Regions from separate parts of the Virgibacillus sp. CM-4 genome, predicted to be linked through region 1. Evidence: predicted binding sites of a transcription regulator. Region 1 holds the regulator's gene; the other holds the start of a gene.

Region 1 (10,696 bases):
TGTCGTTGCAATGAACCAAAACATTATGTAATCACTCTTTCTATTGCCTAATTACTCGTCATGGATTCATCCTGTAAATTCAGCACGCGATTGACTGTATCAATTACACGATTCTCATCAAAAGGCTTCATAATAAAGTCTCTGGCACCCGATTCTATCGCTTCAACGACAACCTTTTGTTGACCCATTGCAGAGCACACAATAATAATTGCGTTTTCATCCATATTCATAATTGCTTTAATGGCGTCTATGCCGTTCATGACTGGCATAGTTATATCCATCAGTACTAAGTCTGGTCGCAATTCTTGATAGAGACTGATCGCTTCTTCTCCATTTTCTGCTTCCCCAATTATTTCATGTTGTTTATGCTTCAATAAGGTAGAAAGGGTTGTTCGCATAAATTTAGCATCATCCACAACTAAAATCTTGCTCATCGCCTTCCCTCCTACTATTTCTTATCATTGGCTATCGTTAAGATAATTGTCATCATAACACCCACGACGGTTAAATAAACTCCTACATCAAAGATCATTGCCGTTGCTAATTCTATCTCCCCAAAAATAGGAAAGTGAAAGTAATCAAATGTTTGTGATAGAAATGGAACATCAAATAGGAAAGATCCTACTCCAGTACCAACAGCAATAGCAAGCCCTATTGGAATTAATTTTGTAAAATTAATTGGTAATACTTTCTTAACAACGTCAAACCCATAAGACATATTCATTAGTAGGATGGCACCTGATGTCATTAAACCACCTACAAATCCACCGCCCGGAGAATTATGACCAGCAAGCAGTAAATAAACAGCAAATCCTAGTAATATAAAGGCAATTAGAGATGTAGTGGTGCGTAGGATAAGATCGTTCGTTTTGTACATAGTGTGTTGCCCCTTTTTATAGCGTATATATTATTTATTTTAATATAAAAATAAAAGAAAATCCATTAGAAACCAGTAAAGCCAAATAATCCAGCCAAATAGGAAGTTAAAGCGGTCATCCAATCAAAGAAGAGAGCAACCCCCATAAAAATCATAATATAACCACCAATCTTTACTAGGTTTGAGCTATGTTTCTTGATCCAAGTAAGTCGACCAATAAAGAAAGACAAAAGAAAGAAAGGTACAGAAAAACCTAAGATATAACTGATCATCATGAGCATACCCGTATCCGGATTAGTAGCTGCTAACGATAGTACAATTCCTAATATAGGACCAGTACAAGGTGTCCACCCTAATGAAAACGCTAACCCAATTAAAAAGGAACCAGCAAACCCGGCAGGCCGATTTTTAAAAGTGATTTTTTTATTTTTCATCAAAAAATCAAAATTTAATACACCAATAATTACTAATCCGAAAAAGATAATTAGGATTGCACCTATTTGCCGAATAATATCCTGATACATTAATAAGAATTGCGAAAAGCTGGAGCTTACAAAGCCCATCATAATAAACACTGCAGAAAAACCTAATAGAAAGAACAGTGTATGTAAGATACTTCTAACGTTAAGCATTTTATTATCATCTTTTAATTCACTTACACTCATCCCTGTTATATAAGAAAGAAAAGCTGGATAAAGCGGTAATACACAAGGAGAGATAAAAGAGAGAAATCCTGCTCCAAAGGCAATAAATATATTTATTTCAGACATTGTCCCCCTCCTTCTATTTTGATGTGTTCATTGTATCAAATGACAAGCCTGCTTACGTTATTTATATTTGACAATAAACCAAAAATTCATTATTTTTTTCAATAGAATACCCCTTACTTCATAGAGTTACAAAAGTAAGGGGTATATTTGACGCTATGAACGCTTCTAAGTATATCAATAAGTGCCTATTTTCCTGATTGATTGTTCATTGCACGCATCATTTGATTAATTTTCTTTTGTGATGGCTTTTGCCCCATTTGCATCATTAACGTACGAAGCATTTGCTCATTAATTGGCGGATTCTTTTTTAAATAGCTCATCATATATTTTCTCGCAATGAAAAATCCAAGAGCAACACCAGCAATTAATGCTGCTATAGCAATTAGTACGACCCAAATCGTGTCCATGTAAAGCTTTCCTCCTTCGTGTTGTCTCCTATACAGTATAGTAAATCAAAGAAAAGAATACAATACTTGTTCCCTTCCTGTTTTACTGTATCTCAGAAGTGGTGCTATCCAACCAAAATTTTGAATATTATCTCCAACGATGAAGAGTAATGGCTGAAATTGGCGTAACATCGGGAAAAGCAACGCTTCTGCATCCTGTAATGTTTTACAACGAAATTTTAATTGTTTTTCACTCATATGTAAAGAAATATAGGTTTCTTTGTTATATATTTTTAAAGTATGATGGTTATCTTGCTTCATCATAGTAAATGTTTCATTTTTTTTGAGGTAATCAATGACTACATTTTCATTAAATTCATACGTAATAAATTTAAACTGTTTAGATAAATCCTCTCTTTCTGGATCTGTTTGATAATCTTTGAAGAATCGATATAAGATGCCACTTTTATGGAAGTAATGGGTAGCTACTTCTTCTTTTATCCAAAATATAGAATACGTATACATAGTCTTTTCCTCCTCTATAAAAACTATTATTACGTATTCTAATTTAAAAATCTGTCAGTTTGTATTACAAAAAACCACTTCTTTTGTCGAAGCCAAAAAAAGATGGTCTAAACAATATAGACCATCTTTATATATGCATTAATCTACGTAAGATTCTACCTGTTTAACAACATTATCTACAGTAAATCCATATTCTTCTATTACTTTTTCTCCTTTAGCAGAAGCGCCAAATGTATCAATACCAATTACTTTTCCATGTTCACCTACGAAACGTTCCCAGCCAAATGGAGAAGCCATTTCGATTGCAACACGGTTCTTCACTTCTGCAGGAAGGATCTTTTGCTTATACGTATCATCTTGAGAATTAAAACGGTCCCAAGATGGCATGCTTACAACTCGTACATCCATACCTTTTTCTTTTAATGCAGCTTGAGATTTAATTGCTAATTGAACTTCAGAGCCTGTTGCAATTAAGATTGCATCTGGTGTCACTTTTTCAGCGTCACTTATAACATATGCTCCTTGTTTTACACCTTCATATGCATTGTCTTTCGTTCCTTCTAAAGTAGGAAGATTTTGTCTGCTTAATACAAGCGCTGTTGGCGTATCAGTTGATTCTAATGCTAAGCGCCAAGCAGCTTGAGTTTCATTCCCATCTGCTGGTCTGATTAGCGATAGACCTGGCATTGCTCGTAATGAAGCTAATTGTTCAATTGGTTCGTGTGTTGGACCGTCTTCACCAACTGCGATCGAATCATGAGTGAATACATAGGTTACTGGCATATTCATAATAGAAGATAGTCGTACTGCAGGTCGTAAATAATCACTAAATACAAAGAATGTACCAGCATAAACATTCAATCCACCATGCAATGCCATTCCATTTAATGCAGCGCCCATAGCATGTTCACGGACACCAAACCAAATATTCCTTCCTGCATAATGATTACGTGAGAAATCATTTTCTTCATTAATCGTCGTCTTATTTGAACCTGCTAAATCAGCACTGCCGCCAAAGAAGTTTGGAACTGTATCAGCAATGGCATTAAGTACTTTCCCAGATGAAGCACGAGTAGCTAATGTATCCTGCTCTGGTTCAAATACTGGTAATTCTTTTTCCCATCCTGCTGGTAAATCACCTTTTAATGCTAATTCAAATTCTTGTGCAAGTTCCGGATATGTTTCCTTGTAAGAATCCAATAACTTGTTCCATGATGCTTCCGCTTCAGCACCATCTTTTACAATTTTTTCATTAAAATCTTCATAAACTTCCTCAGGGACATGAAACTCATCATGGGTCCATTTATAGAATTCTTTTGTTAATTTTACTTCATCTCCACCTAATGGTGCGCCATGAGATGCAGCTGATGCTGATTTATTCGGTGAACCATATCCAATAATGGTTTTCACTTCAATCAAAGTAGGCTGTTCTGTATTTTCTTGAGCTAATTTGATGGCATTTCGTATAGCATCTAGATCATTTCCATCTTTTACTGTTAAGACTTGCCATCCATAAGCTTTGAAACGCTCTTCTGTATTATCAGAGAAAGAACGATCTAAATCACCATCAAGTGAGATATCATTCGAATCATATAAGGCAATTAATTTCCCTAATCCTAAATGGCCTGCTAAGGAAGCAGCCTCATGGGAAATACCTTCCATCAAATCACCGTCACTTACAATAGCATAGGTGTAGTGATCAACAATGTTGAAGTTGTCTTTATTGAATTTCGCTGAAAGATGCGCTTCAGCCATTGCCATTCCAACAGACATTGCAATACCTTGTCCAAGTGGACCTGTTGTCGCTTCTACCCCATCCGTATGATGTACCTCCGGGTGCCCAGGAGTTTTAGATCCCCATTGACGGAAGCCTTTCAGATCATCAATGGTTACATTATACCCTGATAAGTGCAACAGACTATAAAGCAGCATTGAACCATGTCCAGCTGAAAGAACAAAGCGGTCGCGATTGAACCACTTAGAATGCTTCGGATTATGATTCATAAAATCAGTCCAAAGTGTATAAGCCATAGGTGCTGCACCCATTGGCAAACCTGGATGACCAGAATTAGCATTTTCAATAGCATCAATCGACAACGTACGAATTGTATTAATAGATTGTTGCTCAATAGTATTCGACATAATAAACCCCTTCCACTTTTTCATCATTGTACTCTTATCATTTTATAACGAAACATTAGTTGCCACAAGCAAAAACAACATTTTCGTTAATTTGTTTTTCTTTTCCTTTATTTTTATTCTTTATCTTTTTTTTGCATATCCTTTACTTTTTGAGGTGTTACATCGTTCCCTTTTGGATCTACCACCTTCATTGATTTAAATTGGTTTTTGAAGGAACTTCGTACATTTTTTAAGTACTCTTGGCGTAATGTTTGTTGTTCCTTCTTCTCCTTATCGGTTAGCCCATCAGCTTTTGCCTTTTTTGCTAACGCATTAATACGTTCGATTTTTTCTTTAGAAAGCATATATATAACCTCCATTAGAGTTTATCAGTGACTTCCGAATTCTTAGTGTTGTTCAACATAAAAAGGCAAGAACACAAACGTTGCTCTTGCCTTTATATCTTACCTATACCCTATCATATATTCAAGTATTTTGAAACTCTTGGTACCTGCGATGAACCGTTGCCTTGGATACAGAATAACCTAAACCATTTAAAGTTGTGGCTATTTCTTTGAAGGTTAAGTTATTTTGTCTTAATCGTACTACCTCTTCTATTGGGAATGTTTTTCTTTCTCTTCCTGGGGCTTTATTTTGGTTAGCTAGATTTTTAGTTGGATCATAGCCATCTTGAATTGCTTTATTCATCCCTCTTTTTATTTTTGCATTATGTATTTTACGTTGGTATTCTTCTACAATCCCAACAATTTGTAATACCATTGAATCCGCCTCGGATAATTCCAGTTTTCCTTCATGATAAGAGGTATAGATAGGTATCTCTAATTTATGTAAATGATGGAAAAGCGCAATCTTGGTGTTTCCCCTTCCTAAACGAGTTTCATCTTGAATAAGTAAGCAATCTGCCTTCCCATCAGAAATTAATTCAAGTATCTCAAATATACCTTCACGATCTACTTTATATCCACTTTCTTGTTCCTGAATACAAGTTACCACTGTAAACTGATGGCTTGCAGCCAATTCTAATAACTCATCTTTTTGTCTTGCTAATGATGTTTCTTGTTCCTTTTTATCTGTACTTACTCTACAGTATATAATGGCGCGCAAAATACCAATCTCCTATCCAAATTCCTTAACTTGTAATAATAGAATAATATAAGAAACCTAAAGTTAGTGCAAAGGCTATGAGGTAAAATGCGTCTGTTTTTGTCAGTTTCTGAAACATTGCAAAAATCCCTCCTCATCATTTAGAACAGTTGTTCGTTTTCCTGTTTATAGTATTACACGAACATATGATCTTGTCAACCGATTTTTCGAACGAACGTTTGCATTTAGAATTACCCGATGGTAAACTAGTAATAATTAATTCTATGCGCGAGGTGATCAATGCATGACCAAACTATCAAAAAGACAACAAATGATACTTGATTATATTAAAGATGAAGTAACGAAAAAAGGATATCCGCCTTCTGTCCGTGAAATCGCTGAAGCTGTTGGTCTAGCATCTAGTTCAACTGTTCATGGACATTTATCAAGAATAGAAAGTAAGGGGTATATTCGCAGAGACCCTACGAAACCACGAGCAATTGAAGTGATTGATCTTTCAGACGATAGTCAAATTCCTAGAGAGGAAGCGAGGTATGCCCCAGTTATTGGTAAAGTTACGGCTGGATTACCGATAACAGCGGTAGAAAATATTGAAGAATTTATTCCGCTTCCAACTACTAGTGCCAATCCAGAAGATAATTTATTTGTATTGGTGATTGAAGGTGAAAGTATGATTGAAGCGGGAATTTTAGATGGGGATATGGTTATTGTTAAGCAGCAAAACACAGCACAAAATAGTGATATTGTTGTTGCGATGACAGATGAAGATGAAGCAACTGTGAAACGATTCTTTAAAGAAAAAGACCACATACGTCTCCAACCTGAAAATGCAATGATGGAACCATTAATTTATGATAATGTTACCATCCTAGGGAAGGTAATTGGATTATATCGTACTATTCATTAAAAACTGCCGCTTGGCAGTTTTTTTGCTACAACAGTAATCAAGTGGTAAACAAAAACCGCATCTTCAAATAAGGAAGACCAAGTATAGGAGAGCTGTTTATGAAAGACAAACTATTGCTTGTCGGTCCATGTCCGACCTACAAGCTATTATCATTGAAGGTATTAATTAAGACAACTGCCTTTTTCCTAACAGCTGTTTTACATATTTCCCTTATCTGAATGCCTATTACGGGCTGGTCATCTTCGCTAGTTTCTCCTCTATTACCCATAAATGAGCCAAATACTTCCTAGACAGTTACCTTATTTTCAATTACCAAAACCTTGTATTCTATGGATTTACGTCATCTTTTCTAGTAAAACAAACTTTTGACATAAGACACAAGCCATTTCAGCTTCTCGTTGCTTGAATATAATAGCATTATCTCAACGAAAAGGAGGAAAAGATGATATGTGGAGAAAGCATAACTGTGGAAGAAACAACCGCGTTTTTGACAACTCTAATGACGATGTAGAAGGTGTAACTGATGCTAATGGTGATAGCTTCGACGGAGAATTCTTCTTTAACGAAAACGATAACGACAATGATAACGACAACGATTTAAAGAACAAAAATCGTAATTTTAACTTTGCAAAAGTCTCTAATAGCGGTAATTCCTATGTGAAATGTGGTTCAGATTCTGATGAAGAATCCGAAGCTGGTGATTCAGATAGAAAGAAGAAGAAGAAGAAAAAGAAGAAATGTGACTATTAAGCATTAAGAAAGTGGGATATGTCTCATATCCCACTACCTTTATTTAGAAAGTGAGGGAAACTCATTGCCAAGAGCAAACAATTTATTTCCAATCCGGCCGAATGAAAATGGTCACTCCGATAATCAAATTTCAAACAAATCTACCGTAAGACACAGCGGTAATTCCGATGTAGATGTAAATGTAATTGTAGATACAACACCGATGGCTTATGCTATGCTTTGCTCAATGTTAGCTTCAAAGCAGATATCCGATCGTGAGTTTGATGATGCTGTGAAGAAGCTAGACGATTTAATTTCTAAAAGAAAAAAACCATCTGTCAAAGAAGTTAATGATATCATCCGACCAAATCAAACAAATCGATGAAATTAAGAAGGCTCCCTTCTTAATTTCTACATATATCTACACTTTTAAATTTTTGTAAAAAATAGGTTATATAGCTATTTTATATGCAGCCACTTTGCTATAATTACTTGGTATTTACATCGTAAGAGAGTGATTAAATGATGGAAAGATATTTAAAAAATGCTATACATATGAAATGTTCTTTAATTGAGATCAGCTTACTTATTGAACTAAACAAGAATTATCCCAAATTTATTGCAATAGATGATGTACAAAGCAATGAGGATCGACATCATATTGCCTATTATTTAAAATGTTTAAAAGAAAAAGGATTCGTGGAAGAAAGAATAGGTGAATTATATAAAATAAAAAAAGAAGAAAATTGGTATCTTTGGAAATGATGAAAAACTATTATTTCATACTTGGTCCGGGCGGATCATCAGATTTACGAAGCGCCCACAGCGGTGTATCGTAAATATATGGTGGTGCTGGTTCTAAATGAGGTACTCCTCCAAAAGCAATTGGTCGATCTACGTAGTTGAATGTACCATATCCGTCCATACTCGGGCCATGAGCCCAGCGTCCCTCGGCGCTTGCGTCTCCCTGAGATAGATTAAATAGCGTATAGGAAACTTGTTGTTTCTCTAATTCTCTAGGAAACGTGCTTGGTACTACAATGTTTTCTTTTTCTTCCAATTCACATATAGCTGCATACCATTGATTTTGATGCATCGTATCGCGGGCTAACAACCAGGAGAGCATATCACGAACACCAGCATCATTCGTCATTTCATATAGTCGAGCTACTTGCAGGCGGCCTTGAGATTCTGCATTTAGATTTGCTCTGAAATCAGCTAACAAGTTTCCACTTGCCGCTACATAACTAGCCGTCCATCGGTTTCCTACACTATCTACAGGCATAGCACCTAACCCAGAAACAATAGCTTGCTGCGGATTCGTTCCACCTATAATCGCAGCAACTACCGGATCTTTCACTGCATCTTCCAATTCTACATCTGGAGCACCATCTAATAACCTAGCTATCATGGTTGCAATCATCTCAACATGAGCAATTTCTTCCGTTCCTGTATCCATTAATAAATCTTTATACTTCCCATCCCCTCTTGTATTCCAACCTTGAAATAAGTATTGCATCATAACCGAAATTTCGCCAAACTGCCCTCCTAAAATTTCCTGCAGTTTCTTGGCATATACAGGATCAGGTCGATCTGGTTTAGCATGGTATTGTAATTCCTTCACATGATAAAACATGCGGTACACTCCCTTATTGTAAATTGTCATTATACTTCCAACTTACAATATGTCGTATAATAGTTGTCTTATGTGTTATTTATATAAATCAATTTTTCACCATCGTCTGACCTAATACTCTTCCTTTGAACTGAGTAATTCGCCTGTCAATAAGATGGCAATCTAATTTAAAAACCTTCGATTTACTTTGAATACATATAAAGGACTTGACAATAATAAAAACAACTTTGCTTATGAGGGAGATTCATATGGTTACCAATGAAGAAATACTTCAAAAATCTAAAGAATTGAACAACTTAGACTTAAATAAATGGCTTAATCAGGAATTATTTTCCCTTCAGTGGTTTTTAATTGTCATTTTAGTACTTGTTTGTTATGTCTTATTTTTTTACTTTGTGGACAAACAGCGATTAATAGAGATACTCCTTTTTGGTTCTTTCGTGTCCGTGTTATTTATAGTTTATCATTCAATTGGAGATTACTTTGGTTACTGGGCGAGTTATATAACTTTGTCTCCTGTTAAACCAGATTTTTTCGGAGATGTCTTTACAGATGTCCCCTTAATTACTATGTTAATATATCAATTCTCATCTTCATGGAAAAAATTTCTACTTATATATATAGGTTTTTCCGTTTTACTTATATTTGGATACTACAATTATGTCTTAGTGAACATAAATGCTTTTGCCTACTTAAAACCATCTGCGACAACCCTTGATTTTATTTCCATGTTACTAATTGGTATTGTTCCTCGTGGCATTATGGTCTATCTATTTAAAATCGAAGCGCGAAATGGAAATAGGAATGCAGAACATTCATTATCAAATCTTATAGCAGAACCCATTACTAATAGAGAGAAATAGAGGGTTGTCGTTTTTTCTGAAATCCTATATTTTAAACGCGTTTTACCGTAACACTACCTGCTAGTTCTAACCTACAATTGTATTATCTATAGCTAGATCAAAAAAGGTAATTCTTTTCCAATGTTTGTCCCTAATATGGTTTGCTATTTTTGTTAGTTGATAGCTTTATTAATTCCTTTAGGGTAAACAAAGAAGTAACAGCCATAGAGATGCCGTATATATAATGCTGTCCTGAAAAATTTAAAAATGCTACGAAAATGCAAAGAAAAACCGATATAATACATGGTACTGGTTTCAAACTTTCACCACTTTTATTAATTACTAGGATTAACAGCTTCTTTCAACAAAACTGTTTTAAATCGATTGTCGAAACTATTATTTAGAATAGATGCTACTTACACCATAATTTGTAACCTATATGTAAGATTTTGTCTTCCATCGGCTCTTACGTCTAAAGAATTCTGTGTTGAGGGTGTGGCAGTTCAATATACGCTTTTTTGTACCCTTCACATCTAATCCGCAAAAAAAACACCGCTTCTTTCTATTTCTATTACAGAATCAGTGATCTCTGGTTTATCATTAGTTTCGTAAAATCTTCTCCATCGCTTTACCTTTCGCTAATTCATCGATCAGTTTATCTAAATAGCGAATTTCCTGCATTGTTGATTCTTCAATGTCTTCCACTCGAACACCGCAAATTACACCTTTGATTAAAGTTCGAGAAGCATTCAGTTGAGGAGCTTCCGCAAAAAAGTTT
Region 2 (10,696 bases), 110 kb from region 1:
CTGACACTTTTAATACTTCCATTACTAGTACCTCCTTCATTTACTATTATAGTTCTATACCTACTATATTCCTGGAGATGTTAGCTTATTACCCTATTATGCATTAATAATTCAAAACATTCAAATAATCAAATGAAAAACGGATGGTCATCATTAATTAAAATACGTTCTACACTTTTTGCCCTTCCCGTTTTATCATCAATGGTAACAAAAAAACCATTTAATTGACTTCTTCCCTTTTTTGTAATTTCAAAACGTACTGGCATAGAAGTTAAAAAACGGTTCATTACCGATTCTCTATCAACTCCCAGTATACCATCATACGGGCCTGTCATTCCTACATCAGATATATATGCGGTTCCTGCTGGTAATATACGTTCATCTGCTGTTTGTGTATGGGTATGGGTACCTACTACAGCACTTACTCTACCATCAACATACCAGCCCATCGCTTGTTTCTCACTGGTTGCCTCACCATGAAAATCGATAAAAATGATGTTTGTTCTTTGTTTTGCTTCTTCTATTAATTCATCAGCCTTTGTAAAGGGATCGTCAATTGGCGGCAAAAACGTCCTTCCTTGTAGATTAATTACCGCAACTTCCACACCATTAATATTGATATAAATGATTCCTTTTCCTGGATTGTTTTCAGGGAAGTTTGCTGGTCTAATCATATTCGAAGCATCATCGATGAAGTCATATATTTCCTTTTTATCCCAAGTATGATTACCCATAGTTACTACTTGAGCTCCCCAATCTAATAACTGTTTATATATTTTCTCGGTAATCCCTTTTCCTGAGGCTGCATTTTCTCCATTTACGATTGTTAGGTTTGGTTTGTATTTTTCTTTTAATTTTGGTAGGTATTCTTGTACCATATTTCTTCCTGGAGATCCAACGATATCTCCTATAAATAATATCTTCATTTATTCAATCATCCTATCTATTATAGTACTTTCAGTTTTCCACAATGGGTATGTATTGTCAAAGCATAGCTTGATTCCACCGCAAAATAAAAAGCGGCCCTCAGACCACTTTTTATTTTGCGTATTCAACTGCTCTCGTTTCTCTAATTACAGTTACTTTGATATGACCTGGATAATCAAGTTCTCCTTCGATACGCTTACGAATATCTCGTGCGATTCGAACAGATTCTACATCATCAATTTCATCTGGTTTCACCATAATTCGAATTTCTCTACCAGCTTGAATAGCAAATGATTTCTCTACACCTGTGAACGATTCCGAAATTTCTTCTAATTTCTCTAATCGTTTAATATAATTCTCTAGCGTCTCACTTCTAGCTCCAGGTCTAGCCGCAGAAAGCGCGTCCGCTGCAGCTACCAACACGGAAATAATCGAAGTAGGCTCTTCATCACCATGGTGAGAAGCTATTGAATTAATAACAACCTCATGCTCCTTGTATTTAACAGCCAACTCTTTACCAATTTCAACGTGGCTTCCTTCTACTTCATGATCGATTGCTTTTCCGATATCATGCAGTAAGCCAGCTCTTCTTGCTAATGTTTCATCTTCACCAAGTTCAGCAGCAAGCAAACCTGATAAGTATGCTACTTCCGTTGAGTGCTTCAAGACATTTTGTCCATAGCTTGTACGATATTTTAAACGCCCAAGAATCTTAATCAAATCGGGATGTAAGCCATGCACTCCCACTTCAAATGTTGTTTCTTCCCCGATTTCACGTATATATTCGTCGACGTCGCGTCTTGCTTTATCCACCATCTCTTCAATACGAGCCGGGTGAATACGCCCATCTTGTACGAGTTTCTCTAACGCTATACGAGCAGTTTCTCGACGAATTGGATCAAATCCAGATAGTATTACTGCCTCCGGTGTATCATCAATAATTAAATCAATTCCTGTCAGCGTTTCAAGTGTTCGAATATTACGACCTTCACGACCAATAATACGTCCTTTCATCTCATCATTAGGAAGATTAACAACCGATACGGTTGTTTCAGCAACGTGGTCAGCAGCACAGCGTTGTAAAGCTAATGATAGAATGTTTTTAGCTTTCTTATCTGCTTCTTCTTTTGCACGATTTTCTGCTTCTTTGATTAATAATGCTGATTCATGTGCAACATCTTGTTCAATTCGTTCTAAAATAATCTGCCTAGCCTGGTCTGTAGTATATCCCGAAATGCGCTCAAGCTCCGTTTGCTGCTCTTGTATCATAGCTTCCACTTTGCTTTCCATTTCTTCAATTTGTTGTTGTTTTTCTGTTAGAGACTGTTCTTTCTTTTCTAACATAAGCTCACGCTTATCTAGTGACTCACTTTTCCTGTCTAGATTTTCTTCTTTTTGCATCAGACGATTTTCTTGCTTTTGAACTTCATTTCTCCGTTCACGAAGTTCGTCTTCCGTTTGTTGACGAAGCTTATGGTTTTCATCTTTTGCTTCAAGAAGCGCTTCTTTCTTGGAAGCGTCAGCATTTCGATGTGCTTCATCAACGATTTGCTTTGCTAATGTTTCTGCACTAGAGATTTTTGCTTCTGCAATAGATTTACGAATCAGATAACCAACAACAATACCGACGATTAGGATTACAAGCAAAATGGAGATGAGTATAAGACTGTCCATGATTTCACCTCCTATTGCTATAAAATTGTACAATTCATTATTGTCGGCATGTAACAGTTTTAATGCGTGTAATAACAATAAATTATATCATTGATATGATAAATCTATACAAATTTAATTTTAATTGTGTACTATACGAATGTCAAGGAAACGTCACAACTTCACCTCATATTGATTGAAAATATTGGTAATACATTATTCTTATAGTAAAAATCCCCTTGCTTCTATCGCAAGGGGATGTAAATAGCATTATACATCTAAGCTTTCTTGACCAACTTGTTGTTCTTCTTCTTTCGGCTCTTCGTCTAAACCATAGTGCTCTCGAATTGCTGCATGTATTTCTGCCATCATATCAGTATTTTCTTTTAGGAACTGCTTGGCATTTTCCCGTCCTTGACCAAGACGTTCTTCATTATAAGAATACCAAGCACCACTCTTGTTTACAATATCTAAATCGGAGCCAATATCAATAATTTCGCCCTCTTTAGATATCCCTTCACCATACATGACATCTACTTCTGCTTGTTTAAATGGCGGGGCAACTTTATTCTTAACTACTTTTATTCTTGCTTTATTTCCTACCATTTCGTTCCCTTGCTTCAACGTCTCTGCTCGTCGTACTTCTAATCGAACGGAGGAATAGAATTTCAGCGCCCGTCCACCAGGTGTAGTCTCAGGATTTCCAAACATAACGCCAACTTTCTCACGAATTTGGTTAATAAATATCGCCGTCGTTTTTGATTTATTAATTGCTCCAGATAATTTACGTAAGGCTTGTGACATTAACCTAGCTTGTAACCCAACATGGGAATCACCCATTTCACCTTCAATTTCAGCTTTTGGCACAAGGGCAGCAACTGAATCCACCACAATAATATCGACTGCACCACTACGCACAAGTGCTTCAGCAATTTCTAAGGCCTGTTCGCCAGTATCTGGCTGTGAAAGTAAAAGTTCTTCTATATTAACACCTAAAGCACGTGCATAAGTAGGGTCTAACGCATGTTCCGCATCAATAAAAGCGGCTTGTCCCCCTTGACGTTGTGCTTCAGCTATAGCATGTAACGCTACGGTTGTTTTACCAGAGGATTCCGGACCATAAATCTCAACAACTCGGCCACGAGGATACCCACCAATTCCAAGAGCTACATCTAATGCTAATGAACCACTAGGGATGGTTGCCACTTTTTGTTCTGCTTGTTCGCCTAGTTTCATAATAGACCCTTTACCGAACTGTTTCTCTATCTGTCTTAACGCCATATCTAAAGCTTGTTTTCTATCACTCAAAGCGTCGTCCTCCTTTAATAATCTAGTTCTATCATACATGCTTTTTCATCGTTTGCCAAGCAATAAATCGAATAAATGTTCCCTTTTTCTGAAGCGGAAATGAGATAAAAATAGATTTACAGCTAACCCAAGTAATGAAATTATTTAAAATGATAATCATTTAAACTTATATTTTATGATTTTAGCCATTTGTAGAGAAGTTCCATTCCCTTTAATACGGCTCTATTTCTAATCGTATTACGATCACCTTGAAACATCCATTTTTCTACTTGTTCTTTTCCATCATCATAGATAGCGATATACACGGTCCCTACAGGTTGTCCCTCAACCTCATCCGGTCCAGCAACACCAGTAAATCCTATTCCAACAGGCACTCCTAGCTTAGCAGCAACATTTTTAGCCATGGCAAGTGCACATGCTTCACTAATGGTACCCTTGTCGGTCAATGTCTCTTCCGAAATATCTAATACATGTTGCTTAACATGCGCAGCATAACTGACGATTCCACCTTCAAAAACAGAAGAAACGCCAGAAACAGAAGATATTTTCCCTGTAAATAAACCTCCAGTTATACTTTCAGCTACTGCAAGTTTTTTCTGTTTCTTTATTAGAAGGTCGATCACTTTCCCTTCTAACGTGTCTTGATCAGATCCATAAAAATATGAGCCTACTCGATTTATTATCTGGTCTTCTGTATGTTCAATTAGTTGACTAGCTTGAAGATCTGACTCACTCTTAGCAGTTAAGCGAATGACAATCCCATCATCCTGAGCTAGCGGGGCAATCGTTGGATTTGTTTGAGCTTGAATAATATCTTTCAATTCATGCTCCAATTTAGATTCTCCAATACCAATAAACTTCAACACTTTCGACTTAATAATTTCATTTTTTCCTACTAATTGTTGAACGAGCGGGAACAGATGCTCCGTTGCCAATGCTTTCATTTCTCTTGGCACACCAGGTAAGAAGATCCATGTTCTATTTTGAAAAGACACACACATCCCCGGAGCCATACCAGCATTGTTTAACCAAACCTCAGCACCTTCAAATACTCTTGCTTGTTTCCGATTATTTGGCGTCATTGTTGCTTGTTGTTTGGCAAAATATGCTGTTATCTTTTCCATGGATGGTTGATGTTCGATCATGGAAAGTTGGCTGATGTTTTGAAAAGCTTCCCGAGTTAAATCATCATCGGTTGGTCCAAGACCACCAGTTACAATAATCAGATCAGATCGCTGCTGTGCCTGATAGAACGATTCCTCCACACGCGTGAGGTTATCACCAACAACCACATGGTTATAGACATTAATTCCATAGTTGGCTAATTGCTGAGAAAGCCATTGAGCATTCGTATTTGCAATTTGTCCAAGCAATAATTCGGTTCCAACCGCAACAATTTCTGCTTTCACTTGTTTTATCATTTAGAATCCCTCATCACATGCCAATTTTTCACAAAATAGTCAACACCAGATATGACAGTGAATAGAAGACTAATATATAGCATCACTTCTCCAAAAGGGAAGCCAATATAGGAAAATGGAAAATTATGAAGCAGTAAAACAGCAATTGCCACCATTTGTGTAGCTGTCTTTAATTTCCCCATGCTACCCGCTGCTAACACAATTCCCTCACCCGCAGCAACAAGTCTGAGTCCAGTTATAGCAAATTCTCGACTAATAATGATGATAACAACCCATGCAGGGGCTACCCCCACTTCAACTAAAATAATTAGTGCTGCGGATACAAGTAATTTATCTGCTAGCGGGTCTAGGAATTTCCCTAAATTCGTTACTAAATTATATTTTCTGGCATAGTGACCATCTACCCAATCTGTTGCTGCTGCTATAATGAATAACAGCCCAGCTATAAAATGAGATACGGGTAGCTCTGCTTCTCCAATATTCCATGTTCCCCAATTAAACGGTACACTCATAAGAATGATAAAGATTGGAATTAATAGGATACGAGAAATGGTAATTTTATTCGGTATATTCATTTGTTTTTATCCTCCTAGTATTTCAACGAAAAGTGATAAACCCTTCCAAAAAGTTGAAAGGAAGGGTCAATTGATTTATTCAGCTTCTTGATTCAATTCTATCCAAATATTTTGTCTTACAGTACTTGAATCCACAGGATATTCCATCTCAACCCCATTAACCGTAATCGTTAATACAGAAGCATTACCGATTTTGAAAAATACACGCTCTTGTCCTGTTAGATCGATTTCAAGTGGTGACTTTTCTTCATTGAACATAGCTTCTTCAAAGAAAATTTCATCACTTTCCGATTTCACTCCAAGCCAAGTATCTCCTTCTGCTTCTAAGGTTGCAGTAACTTCTTCACCTGCATAATTATATGCTACAATTGATTCAGGCGTATTTCCTGTTCCCTTTTCTACAGTAGAAAATTCACCCTTCGGTTCTGTTTCCTCTTGACTTGCTTCATCATCAATAGATGCATCCTCCGATTTTTCATTCGCTGCACTGTCCTTGTTTTCTTCGTTTTCGTCACTAGCTGTTTCGGAGTCCTGCGTTTGACTTGTGTCATCATTAATAATGACATCCTCATCCCCATCTTGATTAATAGGCTCATTTTCTCCCTTACCAGACATACTTTGAGAAATAAAAAATACGGCAACAAGAATAATACCGACAATCAATAATACTACAATTACGGTAGGAAATAAGGAAAAGTTAGATGATGGCTTATCGGTATTGTTATTTTTACGCGATCGCTGCATCCGACTGTAATGCTCCTCCGTCGGTTCTTCCGTTTTTGGAACTTCTTCTTTGAATTCTTCCATTAGTTCATCTGGATCTACCCCTACTGCATTGGCATACTCTTTTATGAAAGCTCTTGCGTAAAATTTTCCAGGAAGAATATGTAAATTGCCTTCCTCAATTGCAATTAGATATCTTTTCTGTATCTTTGTTGTTTCTTGTAGGCTTTCCAAAGAGAGGTTTTTTGCCTCCCTTGCCTCTTTTAGTCTTGCTCCAATTTCCATTCCAAACACCATCCAATTTAAAAATCAAACATCGAAAAACCATCTTCTTGACCAAATTGTTGTCTTTGAACAGGTTCATAAGTAATTTCTTCTTCTTCATGACTTCGTAATTCAATAATATAGTCAAAATCATCCATTTTGTATTCTGTTGATTGTACAAATATATCTGGATGTTCTACCACTTTAATAGCAGGAAGCTGCATGACTTCCCGAATTAATTGCCAGTGCTGCTCATTCGCTCGTCTTGTCGACACCATTCCATCGATAATATAAATATTATCAGGGTTATACTCCCCTTCAATTAATTTGCTACGGACGGTCTGTTTTAATAAGGTACTGGATACAAACAACCATCGTTTATTTGCACATACACTTGCGGCAACAATTGATTCTGTTTTACCTACTCTGGGCATTCCTCGAATACCAATTAATTTATGACCATCTTTTTTATAAAGTTCTGCCATAAAATCGACCAACAGGCCAAGATCATCTCGTACAAAACGAATCGTTTTGCGATCATCTACGTCTCTATGTATGTATCTTCCATGACGTACTGCCATCTTATCTCGAAGCTTAGGCTTCCGCAGTTTTGTGACCTGAATCATGTCCATGGTTTGCAAAATGGATTTTAATCGTGTTATGTTTTCGTCATACTTGGAAAGTAAAAGCATTCCTCTACGAGCATTTTCCACACCGTTTATCGTAATAATATTAATGGATAGCATACCTAATAAAGAAGATATATCACCTAATAGACCAGGTCGATTAATTTGAATTTCATATTCAAGATACCACTCTGTTTTTTCCATATAAAGCTCCTTTACCGAGACTTTACTTATGAGCCTTCTTTTTTGATACTATCTAAATATATAATAAAGGATTTTCCCTAATGTGAAAAGTGATTATCCAAAAAATTAAAAAGAAGCTGCTTTTGAACAGCTTCTTTCAGCGTATCGACATATTGTTTACTGTTGGTTTCCTTGATTTTGAACAAATTTAACCATTGTGTTTGCGATCGCTTGTTGCTCATCTTCAGATGCTGCATTCCATAAATCACGTAACACTGCTTCTTCATTATTTTTAGCATCTACATTCTGTGCAAGATAATCGCCTACTTCTTGGGCTACATTTTGAATGGTCTTGTCGCTCATTCCTTGCTGCTGCGCCTGTGTAAGTTTGCTGGAAAGAAAGCTTTTCCATGAATCAAAGTTATCAAGAACTGACATACTTTTCTCCTCCTTCTCAATTTATACATGCATAGTATTTGAAATACTTCCTAGTTTATACATGTAGGCAGAAGAAAATTACCAGCCGCCTGTAATATTAATTACTTCTCCTTGGATATAATTGCTTTTATTCGATAATAGGAAAGATACCATGTCAGCAATTTCTTGCGGCTTTCCAGCACGGTTCATTGGTATATCAGCAAATATTTCGGCTTTTTCTCCTGGCAATAAATGCTGATTCATCTTCGTATTTATAAAACCTGGACTAATTGCATTAACAGAAATACCACTAGGTGCAACTTCTTTTGCCAGTGCTTTAACAAAACTATTTTGACTGCCTTTTACAGAAGAATAGATCACTTCATTACTAGCGCCCTGTTCACCCCATATAGACGTTATAAATATAAACTTCCCAGCCTGCTGCTTGATCATTGCCGGTAAAACTTGTTTGGTAATCATCCATGGGGATTTCACATGCAATTGTATCATGTCGTCCATAACGGTTTCATCTGTGTTTTGAAATAACCCGTATTCTCCTCTGCCACTTGCAAACACTACCCCATCAATTGTAAATACAAGGTGGTTAAGAAAATGTTTACAACCTGCTTGAGAGCTTAAGTCTGCTTCAATCATCGCTACAATTGAAGTCGGATATTCTGTTATAATCCGATCTACTTCTTGTTTATTACGATGATAATGAAGCAGCAATTGATAACCTTCCATAACTAATTGGTTAGCTATTGCCATTCCAATATCACCGCTTGCCCCAACGATTAAAATATTTTTCCCCATGACTTATTACTCCGGAGCAATCGTGCATACTGCCAAACGCTCTTCATCTATCCATTGCTTCACAAATTGCTGAGCATCTTCTAATGTTAGATTTCTGACTGCTGGCAGAATGGAGAAAAAATCGATTCCTGCTGCATGATAATGTGTAAAAGCATTAGCTACATTTTCTAAGCGGTTCATGGAACGAAGCAATTGACCGATTTTTTTCTTTTTCATACGATCAAATTCTGCTTGTGAAAGTGTCGTGTTTTTCATTTCTAGTAACATTTTTTTCAATAATGATGCAAATGCTTCAGGTTGCTCGGTGTTACTACCAATTAAGGTATAACCAAAGTCACGATCTAAATTGGTTTCAAAAAAGAAGCTATCATCAATTAGTTGCTCGCTATAAAGCTGTTGATAAAATGCGCCACCTTTCGAAAAGAAGTGGTCCATGATCATGTCTTGGAGGATATCTTTTTTTAAGAACGCATCACTTGAAAGACCATTAGCTAGATTTTTAATGCCCACCGTACATTTAGCAATCGAGACAGGCATCGTAATTTTCTTCGTTTTCGCAGCAACTGCAGAAGGTTCCTCTGGGAACTCTCGTTTTAATGATTCCATTTCCTTAAATGATTTTTTCGCTTGATTTCGCTCAATTAACTTCATCATATCTTCTGGGTTAAAATTCCCAGCAACAAACAAAATCATATTTTCTGGATGATAAAACGTATTGTAACAGGTATACAAATCATCTTTTGTAATCTGATTAATTGAATCTACTGTACCAGCAATATCAACATTTACTGGATGATTCTTAAACATTGCTTTAATCGTTCCCATAAACGATTGCCAATCTGGCTGATCATCGTACATTTTTATTTCTTGTGCGATGATTCCCTTTTCTTTTTCTACGGATTCTTCCGTAAAATAAGGATCTTGAACAAAATCGATTAGCGTTTCTACATTCTTTTCAATTTGATCTGTGGCCGTAAATAAATAAGCCGTTTTCGTAAATGATGTATACGCATTTGCAGAAGCTCCTTGCTTTGAAAAATCAGCAAATACATCCCCTTTCTCACTTTCAAACAGCTTATGTTCTAAAAAGTGGGCAACCCCTTCTGGCACAGAGATAACCTGTTCTTTCCCGATGGGAGTAAAATGTAAATCGATGGAGCCATAATTTGTTGTAAATAATGCATGTGTTTTAGCCATTTCAGGTTTTGGCAGTAAACACACGGTAAGACCGTTATCTAATTTATTCGTATACAAAGTTTCATCCATATCTTGATACGTATGTTTATTCATGGGTATCTCCTTTCGCAGAAGTTAATAAGTACAGTGTATCCTCTTGGATTTGCTGGGCAACATGAAGGACATCTTCTTTGGTTACTTGTTTAATTTTTTCAATAAATGTTAATGGCTCTACTTGCTTGTCGGATAATACTTGCTGGTATAAGAATTCAATTGTGCCTTGTGGATGATCCATGGTTTCTAATAATTGATTCGTTATTAACGCTTTCGTTTCCTCTAATGCCTCTGTTGTAAAATCCCCTTGTTTCATCGCAACCATTTGTTCTCGAATAATTTCTCTTGCTTTTTCAAAATCACTAGGAGCAATGCCGCTAAATACAAGTAATAATCCTTTATGACTTTCCATTCGAGAAGCAGCGTAGTATGCTAGACTATTCTTTTCACGTACGTTTATAAATAGTTTTGAACTAGGAAAACCGCCGAAAATACCGTTAAATACATGCAAGGCGTAATATGCCTCATCTTCAAATGTAACATTCGTGCGATACCC

What was found. The regulator LexA, encoded in region 1, represses DNA repair genes until DNA is damaged. The targets are predictions, from matches to a motif close to CGAACATATGTTCG.
Region 2: the regulator LexA is predicted to act here: its motif matches at 3,957-3,970, upstream of recA (recombinase RecA).

The regions. Positions count from the first base shown of each region.
Region 1 covers NZ_AUQA01000006.1:555,619-566,314, forward strand. The annotation lists gene M948_RS36045 (CcdC family protein) at 1-24, opposite strand, end outside; gene M948_RS36050 (response regulator) at 48-434, opposite strand; gene M948_RS36055 (Na(+)/H(+) antiporter subunit B) at 449-877, opposite strand; gene M948_RS36060 (cytochrome c biogenesis CcdA family protein) at 943-1,647, opposite strand; gene M948_RS36065 (YneF family protein) at 1,833-2,054, opposite strand; gene sirA (sporulation inhibitor of replication protein SirA) at 2,100-2,558, opposite strand; gene tkt (transketolase) at 2,697-4,700, opposite strand; gene M948_RS36080 (DUF896 domain-containing protein) at 4,814-5,044, opposite strand; gene M948_RS36085 (YneB family resolvase-like protein) at 5,166-5,804, opposite strand; gene lexA (transcriptional repressor LexA) at 6,088-6,711, shown strand; gene M948_RS36095 (hypothetical protein) at 7,159-7,461, shown strand; gene M948_RS36100 (hypothetical protein) at 7,526-7,825, shown strand; gene M948_RS36105 (hypothetical protein) at 7,963-8,205, shown strand; gene M948_RS36110 (manganese catalase family protein) at 8,216-9,076, opposite strand; gene M948_RS36115 (hypothetical protein) at 9,325-9,939, shown strand; gene M948_RS36120 (DUF2200 domain-containing protein) at 10,519-10,696, opposite strand, start outside.
Region 2 covers NZ_AUQA01000006.1:661,608-672,303, forward strand. The annotation lists gene M948_RS36640 (stage V sporulation protein S) at 1-22, opposite strand, end outside; gene M948_RS36645 (TIGR00282 family metallophosphoesterase) at 129-926, opposite strand; gene rny (ribonuclease Y) at 1,039-2,601, opposite strand; gene recA (recombinase RecA) at 2,851-3,888, opposite strand; gene M948_RS36660 (competence/damage-inducible protein A) at 4,062-5,309, opposite strand; gene pgsA (CDP-diacylglycerol--glycerol-3-phosphate 3-phosphatidyltransferase) at 5,306-5,884, opposite strand; gene M948_RS36670 (helix-turn-helix domain-containing protein) at 5,960-6,892, opposite strand; gene M948_RS36675 (DUF3388 domain-containing protein) at 6,910-7,701, opposite strand; gene M948_RS36680 (DUF3243 domain-containing protein) at 7,858-8,118, opposite strand; gene ymfI (elongation factor P 5-aminopentanone reductase) at 8,197-8,910, opposite strand; gene yfmH (EF-P 5-aminopentanol modification-associated protein YfmH) at 8,917-10,200, opposite strand; gene yfmF (EF-P 5-aminopentanol modification-associated protein YfmF) at 10,193-10,696, opposite strand, start outside.